DNA from 3 places in the Bradyrhizobium sp. Mp19 genome. Region 3 is predicted to be linked to each of the others. Evidence: riboswitches for the same ligand, from Rfam matches in the RefSeq annotation. Region 3 holds a riboswitch; each other region holds the start of a gene.

Region 1 (3,273 bases), on a different contig from region 3:
CGGCGTGCAAAGCCCATATTGGCGATGTCGGCTTTGCGTAAGTTGACCTCGGCGGGGCTGCCGGCGCCCTCGACCAGCACCAGATCGGCGCGCGCCTTCAGGCGTGCAAAACTCTCCAGCACCGCGCCCATCAATGATGGTTTCATGCCGGCATATTCGCGCGCGCGTGCGGTCGCGATCCGTTTGCCGTGCACGATGATCTGGGCGCCGACATCGGTCTCGGGCTTGAGCAGCACCGGGTTCATGTCGGTGTGCGGCTCGACGCCGGCGGCCAGCGCCTGCAACGCCTGCGCACGTCCGATCTCGCCGCCGTCGACGGTCACGGCGGCGTTGTTCGACATGTTCTGCGGTTTGAACGGCAGCACGCGCAGGCCGCGTCGTCGGGCGGCGCGCGCAAGGCCGGCGACGATGAGCGACTTGCCCACGTCCGAGCCGGCTCCCTGGATCATCAATGCGCGCGCCATGGTGATGTCTGTCAGAATTCGACGCCCGGCTGGGCCTTGATGCCGGAGCGGAACGGATGCTTCACCAGCGTCATCTCGGTGACGAGGTCGGCAATCTCGATCAGCTCCTCCTTGGCGTTGCGCCCGGTGAGCACGACATGGGTCATCGGCGGCTTCGACGTGGTCAGGAAGTCGACGACGTCGGCGATCGCAAGGTAATCGTAGCGCAGCGCGATGTTGATCTCGTCGAGCACGACCATGCGCAGGCTCGGGTCTGCGATCAGCTGCTTGGCCTTCTCCCAGCCGGCTTGCGCTGCCGCGATGTCGCGGGCGCGATCCTGGGTCTCCCAGGTAAAGCCTTCGCCCATGGCGTGGAATTGACAGAGATCGCCGAAATGCCCGGTGAGCAGGCGGCGCTCGCCGGTATCCCAGGCGCCCTTGATGAACTGTACCACGGCGCAGGGAAAGCCGTGCGCCACACAGCGCACGATCATGCCGAACGCTGAGGACGATTTTCCTTTGCCGGCGCCGGTATGAACGATGATCAGGCCCTTTTCGCCGCTCTTGGTCGCCATGATGCGGTCGCGGGCGGCCTTCTTTTTCGCCATCTTGTCCGCATGGCGTGCATCCAGCGAAGAATCGGTGCCGACGGCGGCGTCTTCAGCGTCGTTTCCATCTGAAATCATCACGTTCCTTCGGCTTGACAAGTGCGAGGCTTGGACGAATGGTGGGCCCGCGTTGGTTCCTGTCCTACGACAGGCGAAGAGGGAATGCGATAGGGCGAAGACCGCAAGGTTCGCCCGAAGCGCAGCCGCCCCCGCGACCGTGACCGGAGAGATGCCCAAGCCACTGATTCCATACGGAGTCGGGAAGGTGGGCATCGAAGGGTAAAACCTGCTCCGCAAGCCGGGAGACCTGCCAACGCAGCATGTTGTGAGACCGGCGGACGGGGTGTTCCGCGACGGGGAACGAACCTGTCCAAAATCGGTTCGTGTGCCTCATCGCTTCCCGCTGTCAATCCAGGAAGGGCGATGAGCGTTACACTTCATGTCTGCATCACTTGCCGCGCCGGCCAGACGCCGGCGGAAGGTGAGCTCGCGCCCGGTGCGCGCCTGCATGCCGCGCTCGTTGAGGCCGGCGTGCCCGATGACGTCAATCTGGTTCCCGTCGCGTGCCTGTCGGCCTGCAGCCAGGGTTGCTCGGTCGCGCTTAGCGCGCCGGGGCGGTGGTCCTATGTCTACGGCCGCTTGTCCGCTGACAATGCCGCGGATGTGATCGCCGGTGCCTCCGCCTATGCGGCGGCGCCTGACGGCATCGTGCCGTGGCGCAGCCGTCCGGAAATCTTCCGCAAGCAATCGCTCGCCCGCATTCCACCTCTTCCCGTCGTGCCGGAGGCCGCAGAATGACCACGCTCGCCAAAATTCCGGTCACCGTCGTGACCGGCTTTCTCGGCTCCGGCAAGACGACGCTGATCCAGCATCTGATCCGCAATGCCAATGGCAAGAAGCTCGCGGTGCTGGTCAACGAATTCGGCAGTGAAGGCGTCGACGGCGACATCCTGAAGTCGTGCGCCGACGCCAATTGCCCGGCCGAGAACATCGTCGAGCTCGCCAATGGCTGCATCTGCTGCACCGTCGCCGATGATTTCATCCCGGCGATGGAGCAGTTGCTGGCGCGGAACGTGAAGCCCGATCACATCGTGATCGAGACCTCAGGGCTCGCGCTGCCGAAGCCGCTGCTGAAAGCGTTCGACTGGCCGGAGATCCGCTCGCGGATCACGGTCGACGGCGTGATCGCACTGGCCGACGCCGAGGCTGTCGCCGCCGGCCGTTTTGCGCCTGATCCGGCGGCGGTGGATGCGCAGCGCGCGGCCGATGAGAATCTCGACCACGAGACGCCGCTGTCGGAAGTGTTCGAGGACCAGATCGCCTGTGCCGATCTCGTGCTGCTGACCAAGGCCGACCTTGCCGGGGCGGAGGGGATCAAGGCAGCGAAAGAGGTGATTGCGGCCGAGATGCCGCGCGAGGTGCCGATGCTGCCCGTCGTCGACGGCACGATCGACGCGCGCGTGATCCTCGGGCTCGAGGCGGCGGCGGAAAACGATCTCGCGTCGCGGCCGTCGCATCACGATGGCGAGGAGGAACACGAGCACGACGATTTCAATTCCGTCGTGATCGATCTTCCGGAGGTTTCGGATGTCGACGCGCTGATCGCCTCGATCAAGGGACTGGCGCGCGAGCAGAACGTGCTGCGCGCCAAGGGCTACATCGCGGTCGAGGGCAAGCCGATGCGGCTGCTGGTGCAATCGGTCGGCGAGCGGGTGCGGCATCAGTTCGACATGCCCTGGGGCGCACGGGTGCGGCAGTCGAAGCTCGTCGTGATCGGCGAACATGCCGACATCGACGAAGCCGCGATCAGGGCACGGCTTGGTGTCTGATGCACGTCGTCTTCCGCGAGAGCCGCGGCCTTGAGGAGACCGCGACGCCAAGGGACCTCGGCCAGGATCCGGCCGATCTCGTGGTGTTGTCGTTTTCCGACAGCGATCTTGCTGCCTTCGCGGCCGGCTGGCGGCGCGGCCGCGCTGCGTTGCCGTCGCTGCGGCTCGGCAATCTCGCGGAGCTGCGCCATCCGCTGTCGGTGGATACCTATATCGAGCGGACGCTCTCGCACGCCCGCGGCATTCTGGTGCGGCTGATCGGCGGCGAGCCCTATTGGTCGTACGGGCTGGCCGCGGTGCATCGGCTGGCGAAGGAGCGCGGCATCGCCCTGGTGGTGCTGCCGGCCGATGGCCGCGACGATCTGCGGCTGGATGAATTCTCGACCTTGCCGG
Region 2 (3,273 bases), on a different contig from region 3:
GCGCGTCGAACGCGAACGGCGCGTTCGGGTCGTAGCGATCGCGCGCCGAGACGCTGGTGTTTTGTACACGCACGCCGTAGGAGAAGTCGGTCGTCGGCAGCACGCCGATCGTGTGCTGCCAGTAGCCGGCCACGGACTGCTGCTCGATATTGTAGATGTGGAACGGGTCGACGCCCTGATAGGCGCCGCGCGCCTCGCGGAAGGTCGAATCGTAATAGTCGATGCCGGTCAGGATCGTCGACTGCATCCCCAGCATCACATTCTTGACGCTGAGCCGCGGCGTGAGCGACCAGGTCTGCAGCGCAGCGTCATTGTATGTCGAAGCGAAGCTGATGGTCGGCACCTTGCCGAAGAAGCCGCTCTGCGTCTCGCGCTGCCGCCAGCCGCCGTCGACGATCAGGTCGACGCCGTTGATCAGCGTCTTGGTGAAGCCGGTGGTGACGCTGGCGGTTTGCTGGTTGGCATAGTCGAAGGGCGTCGCGGCGCCGCGGCGATCGGTGAGCAGCTCGTTGACGCCGATCGACGGATCGACCAGCCGTCCGCCGGGCAGGCCGAGCCTCTGGTCGCTGCCGGTGACGGTGAGGAAGGCGGTGAGATCAGGCGTGGTGTAGTTGATGTTGCCGACCGCGTTGCGCTGGTCGAGCGCATTGTTGACGCGGTAGCCGTCGGACTTGATGCCGTTGCCGTAGAACGAGGTGGACCACGGTCCGGAATTGAGCGCCGCGGAGACCGCGGCCATGCGGGTGTTGAACGAGCCAATTCCGGCCTCGGCCCGCATCGTCGTCGGCGGGCCACCGACGCCGGTCTTGGTGATGATGTTGACCACGCCGCCCACGGCGTTGTCGCCGTAGAGCACGGCGCCGCTGTTGCCGCGCGTGATCTCGATGCGCTCGATGGAATCGAGCGGGATCGTGGTGAGGTCGAAGCCGGCCTTGTCGACGTCGTTAAGGCGGCGGCCGTTGAGCAGGAACAGCGTGTTGTCGGTCGCGAATGCGCCGAAACCGCGCAGGTCGACCGAGGTCTTGGCGCCGTTCGGCCCGCCATAGGGCGTTTGCAGCTGCACGCCCGGCACCTGCGCGAGGATCTCCGGCAACGACTGCACCGGCGAATGCGCGATGTCGTCGGCGGTGATCACGGCCGAGGAGGCGCCGACAATGCCGGCGAACTGGCGGCCGCCGCCGGTGCCACCCGTTCCGGTGGCCACGCCGGTCGCTGTCGTGCCAGATCCGCTGCCGCTGCCCGCATTGTTACTCTGCGTGGTGCCCGGCGCCGGGCGGCGCGGCGCCGGCGCTTCGTCGGCGGCCGGCCTGGCGCGCGTGACGTTCTGGTCGCCCGGCTTGGTGACTTCGATCGCCGGCAGCTGATCGGGAGCGGGCGCCTGCTGCGCCCGCGCGGCGGGGACAAGGATTGCCGGCGCGATCATCGTCGACGCGAGCAGAAGCGCGCGGTGTCGCCGATCGAGAGAGAAGGAGAACATAAGCGAGGCCTCGGCAACGTCAGTGGCACGTCACCGCGAACCAGTCTCACCATCGTGCTCACGGCATCAGGTGAAGCTCATGCCTGTACTCCCCGACCGGCATCCTCGCGTGTGACCACGGCTGACGGCAGGTCTCCTGGCTCGCGGGTCGTTACCCTTCGTCGCCTTCCCAGGACCGAGATTCCCAGTGGCCTGTGACGAAGGATTCACCGCATACAGTTGCGGGGGCAGCCGCGGCGTTGGGGAAGTTTCCCCGTACCGCATTCCCTTTTCATCTCATGAAAGAACCGTCATGTTCATCTAGGGTTCGGCCGGGCAGCAAAGTCAATCCGGCCGAAGTCGGGCGGCGGCCGGGCGGCCACGGTTTTTGTCGAGTGTCGCTTGTCTGCCACGGCGATCGCTGTAAGAGCATGGATTCAATGAGCGTGCAGGATTTTGCCTTGGCGGCCGAGGTCGCGGCGCGACGCCGGTGGGGCGCCACCGCGGCGCTGCTCGCGCTCGTGGTCCTGCTGCTGCTGATCTCGCTCGGCATCGGGCCGGTGCGGCTGTCGCCGCTTGCGGTGATCGAGGCGCTGTTCGGCGGCGGCAGCGATGTGGCGCAGGTGATCGTGCGCGAGATCCGCCTGCCGCGCACCATCCTGGCATTCGCGATCGGCGCTATTCTCGGGCTGTCCGGTGCGGCGCTGCAAGGGCTGCTGCGTAATCCGCTGGCCTCGCCGTCGCTGTTCGGCGCGCCGCAATCGGCGGCCTTCGGCGCGGTGCTGGTGATCGCGCTGGGCCTCGCCGATGTGCGCTCCTATGCGCTGCCGGTGGTGGCGATCATCGCCGCCTTCGGCTCGGTGTTCGCGCTGCTTGCGATCGCCGGCCGCAATGCCGGGCTCTTGATCCTGATCCTCGCCGGGCTTGCGATCTCGAGCTTTGCGGGGGCGGCGACGGCGCTGGTGATGAATCTCTCGAGCAATCCGTTCGTGGTGTTGGAGATCGCGTTCTGGCTGCTCGGCTCGCTGGAGGACCGCAGCTTCCAGCACGTGGCGCTGGCACTGCCCTTCATCGTCGCGGGCGCCGCCATCCTGCTCAGCCAGGCGAACGCCTTCCGCGCGCTGACGCTTGGCGAGGAGGCGGCGCAGAGCCTCGGCGTCGATGTCGGGCGGTTGCGGCTACTCGTCATCACGGGCGTGGCGCTCGGCGTCGGCGGCGCGGTCGCGGTCACCGGCACGATCGGTTTCATCGGCCTCGTCGCGCCGCATCTGATGCGTCCGCTGATCGGTCACGATCCGGCGCGGCTCTTGGTGCCGAGCGCGCTCACCGGCTCGGCGCTGCTGCTCGCGGCCGATATCGCGGCGCGTATCATCCCCTCGACCTCGGACATCAAGGTCGGCGTGCTGACCTCGATCATCGGCGTGCCGTTCTTCCTTTACCTCATCATGCGCGAACGCCGCGCGCTCGGCGGAGGTGTGGCATGACGCTGCTCTCCTCCGCCGCTCTCAATGCCTCGCTCGGCAGCCGCAAGGTGCTGCACGATATCTCGCTGTCGCTGCCATCGGGCCATCTGGTCGCGCTGGTCGGGCCGAACGGCGCCGGCAAGACCACGCTGCTGCGTGCACTGGCCGGGCTGATTCCCTCCGACGGCGAGATCCGGATCGGCGGCGATCCGCTGGCGTCGCTGCCGCTGCGCGAGCGTGCGAAGCGCTTTGCCTATCTGCCGCAGGGGCACATGGTGCACTGGCCGCTGCCGGCGCGCGACATTGTCGCGCTCGGCCGCTATCCGCACGGCGCGACCGATCCGGCGCGGCTGT
Region 3 (3,273 bases):
ATAGCGGCGACGCCTGGCCACTGCCCGACGATGCCACCTCGCATCCGCGTTCGGCGGGCTGCTTCACCCGCTTCATCCGCGAATGGGTGCGCGAGCGCAAGAAGGTGTCGCTGCTCGAGGGCATCCGCAAATGTGCGCTGATCCCGGCCGAGATCCTGTCGGCGAGCACGCCGGCGATGCGGGCCAAGGGCCGGCTGCAGGTCGGCGCCGACGCCGATGTCGTGGTGTTCGACTTCGAGACGCTGAGCGATCGCGCGACCTTCTCCGCGATGAATCGTCCGGCGGAGGGCGTGCGGCATCTCGTGGTCAGCGGCCAGCCGCTGATCAGCGATGGTGTGCTCGATGTCGCGGCGCGTCCCGGCCGGCCAGTGCGCCGGCCCGTCACCGGAGGCTGAGGTGCCGGTCCCGATCCTGCTGGTCGCGGGCTTCCTCGGGGCGGGCAAGACCACGATCGTCAACCATCTGCTGGCGCATGCGCAAGGGCGGCGCATCGCCGCCGTGGTCAACGATTTCGGGGCGATCAATATCGACGCGGAGCTGATCGCGGGCGCCAGCGACGGCGTGGTCAACCTGAGCAATGGCTGCATCTGCTGCACGCTGGAGGGCGACCTGCTGCGCACGCTCGCCACGCTGCTGCGGCGTGATCCGCGTCCCGAATTCATCGTGATCGAGACCAGCGGGATCGCCGATCCCGCCGACATCGTGCGCAACCTGATGGATCCCGTGATCTGGAAGGAGGCGCCGCTCGAGACCGTGCTGTGCGTGGTCGACGCGACGCAGCCTGCGGCGATGCTGAACGACGCGCTGCTGCGCTCGCAGCTGCGGGCGGCGGATGTGGTGGCGCTGAGCAAGGTCGATCTGACTGACGCCGCTGCGTGCGCCGCGATCCGCGACGCCGTGCGCGCGGCGCGTCCGGCAGCCGTGGTGGTCGATGCGTTGCATGGCGAGGTGCCGGCCGCGCTGCTGTTTCCGGCGGATCTCGATCATGTGTCGGCGCCGCGCGAGACCGCGCCGCGACGGCCGGCGTCCGATCGCTTCGAGACGCTGAGCTGGACCTCGGAGCGGCCCGTCGTGCTGCTGCGCCTGCAGCAGGCGATCGGCAGGCTGGCGCCGAAGCTGGCGCGGGCGAAGGGATTGTTCGAGACGGTGGAACAGCCCGGGCGGCTGACCGTGTTTCAACTCGCCGGCGGCCGCGCGACCTTGGCTGCGGGCGGCGTGCCGTCGCCCGGCGTGCCGCGCACGCGAATCGTGTTCATCGCCGAGATGGGTGTTCTGTCGCGGGCGGAGATTGATGCGATCATGGAAGGCTGCGTCGAGTGACGCAAATGTCCCGTCATCCTGAGAGAATGTGAATGTATTCAGCGTCGTCCTGGCGAAAGCCAGGACCCATTACCCCAACCGCCTATTGTTGTGCGACGCTGGGGCCACTATCGCGCTCTCTATCGAATTCGGTGGTTATGGGTCCTGGCTTTCGCCAGGACGACAGCGCGGGGATGACGGGACAAGAAGTCTCCGCGTCAGCCGCAGATGCCGCTGTGTCATCGCCGCCGCAGCATTTCGCAAAGCATGTGTGGGACGATCGCATCGAATTGACAGCCTTGCCGGCACCACCTATCGTTTTTGCCGACGGTTCCCTTCGGGGATCAAAAGGGAATGCGGTGCGAGGGTAACCCCAATGCCGCAGCTGTCCCCGCAACTGTAAACGGCGAGCCTTTCGTCAATTTGCCACTGGGCTATCAGGCCCGGGAAGGCGTCGACAGGCGATGACCCGTGAGCCAGGAGACCTGCCGTCAGTCGTGGTCACACGCGAGCACATCGGGCGGGGGCGTCCTGGTGGGATCGGAGCACTGCCTTTTGGGCAATGCGCCAGTCCGCGTTCGCGGTGACGTGCCACGTTACCGCGAGTCCTTTCATGTCTCCGTCCTTTCCCGTTGCGCGCAAATGGCGCCTCGGTCTCGTCTGCTCCCTGTCATCGCTGCTGTTGCCGGCCGAAGGCTCGGCACAGACACTTCCACCAACCAGGCTCGATCCGATCGAGGTCGCGCCTTCCGCTGCGGCAAGGCCGAAGCCTGCGGTGCGCAGCCGTGACATGGCCGCCGCGGCGCGGCCACGGCCAAGGCCCGCGACGGCCGCACCAGCCGGCAACACGCCGCGCGCCGCGGCGTCAGGCGCATCGGGGGCGGTATCGCCGACGCTCAATGCCACCACGCAGGGCGGCACCGGCAGCCGGCTCAATCTGACGCCGCTGCAGACGCCGGCCAGCGTCGAGATCATCACGGCGCAGACCATCGCTGAGCGCGGCCAGCATAATGTGGTCGATGCCGTCACCCAGGACGCGGCCGGCTTCATCGCAACGCCGGCGCCCGGCAATGGCGGCCTGTCGTTCAGCACCCGCGGCTTTGCCGGCAGCAACTCGGTGATGACGCTGTACGACGGCACGCGCTTCTATATCGGCTCCGGCACGCTGACGTTTCCCTACGACACCTGGTCGACTCAACGTATCGAAGTGCTGCGCGGCCCGGCCTCGGTGCTTTACGGCGAAGGCGCGATCGGCGGCGTCATCAATGTGATCCCGAAGAAACCGCAGAGCACGCCCTATAACGAGGCCGAGGTCTCGCTCGACAGCAACATGACCCGGCGGCTCTCGGTGGACAGCACCGGTCCGATCAATCCCAATGTGTCGTACCGCGTCAACGCCACCGGCAACATGTCGGACGGCTGGGTCGATCGCGACAAGACCTCGAATGCGGTGGTCTCCGCCGCCGTGCGGGTGCAGGCGTCGGACAATCTCGCCTTCACGCTGTCGGAGGACTACGGCGACCGCAGCCCGTCACGCTATTTCGGCACGCCGCTGATCAACGGCTCGATCCAGGACGCGCTGCGCTTCAAGAACTACAACGCATTGGATAGCGCGATCCGCTATCAGGACAGCTGGACCCGGTTCAAGACCGAGTGGGACGTCGCCGACGGCATCAAGGTCAACAACACGCTGTATTATCTGACCAGCGAGCGGCACTGGCGCGACATCGAGAACTACACCTGGAATCCGAAGACCCAACTGATCGATCGCACGAGCTATATCGAAATCTTCCACGACCAGAAGCAGCTCGGCAACCGGATGGATACGACCTTCAGCGGTCACGTGTTCGGACTTGCGAACCAGTTCGTCGCCGGGTTCGACGTCAACCGGATCGACTTCACCCATACCAACAATTCGCCCTTTGGCGGTGCGTCGTCGGTCAATCCATACGTGTTCGATCCGGGATCGTTCTT

What was found. A riboswitch is a leader RNA that binds a small molecule or an ion and turns the genes downstream of it on or off. The one in region 3 is predicted to bind cobalamin.
Region 1: linked by a shared signal. The riboswitch ahead of QJT82_RS01240 (DUF1636 domain-containing protein) and the one ahead of QJT82_RS30460 (TonB-dependent receptor) in region 3 are both predicted to bind cobalamin.
Region 2: linked by a shared signal. The riboswitch ahead of QJT82_RS37065 (TonB-dependent receptor) and the one ahead of QJT82_RS30460 (TonB-dependent receptor) in region 3 are both predicted to bind cobalamin.

What each region holds. Positions count from the first base shown of each region.
Region 1 covers NZ_JASAUT010000001.1:272,162-275,434, forward strand. The annotation lists gene QJT82_RS01230 (cobyric acid synthase) at 1-464, opposite strand, end outside; gene cobO (cob(I)yrinic acid a,c-diamide adenosyltransferase) at 476-1,129, opposite strand; cobalamin riboswitch at 1,166-1,381, shown strand; gene QJT82_RS01240 (DUF1636 domain-containing protein) at 1,475-1,849, shown strand; gene cobW (cobalamin biosynthesis protein CobW) at 1,846-2,880, shown strand; gene cobN (cobaltochelatase subunit CobN) at 2,880-3,273, shown strand, end outside.
Region 2 covers NZ_JASAUT010000057.1:31,199-34,471, reverse strand. The annotation lists gene QJT82_RS37065 (TonB-dependent receptor) at 1-1,477, opposite strand, end outside; cobalamin riboswitch at 1,586-1,784, opposite strand; gene QJT82_RS37060 (iron ABC transporter permease) at 1,897-2,940, shown strand; gene QJT82_RS37055 (ABC transporter ATP-binding protein) at 2,937-3,273, shown strand, end outside.
Region 3 covers NZ_JASAUT010000035.1:78,728-82,000, reverse strand. The annotation lists gene QJT82_RS30470 (amidohydrolase family protein) at 1-395, shown strand, start outside; gene QJT82_RS30465 (GTP-binding protein) at 343-1,320, shown strand; cobalamin riboswitch at 1,611-1,807, shown strand; gene QJT82_RS30460 (TonB-dependent receptor) at 1,913-3,273, shown strand, end outside.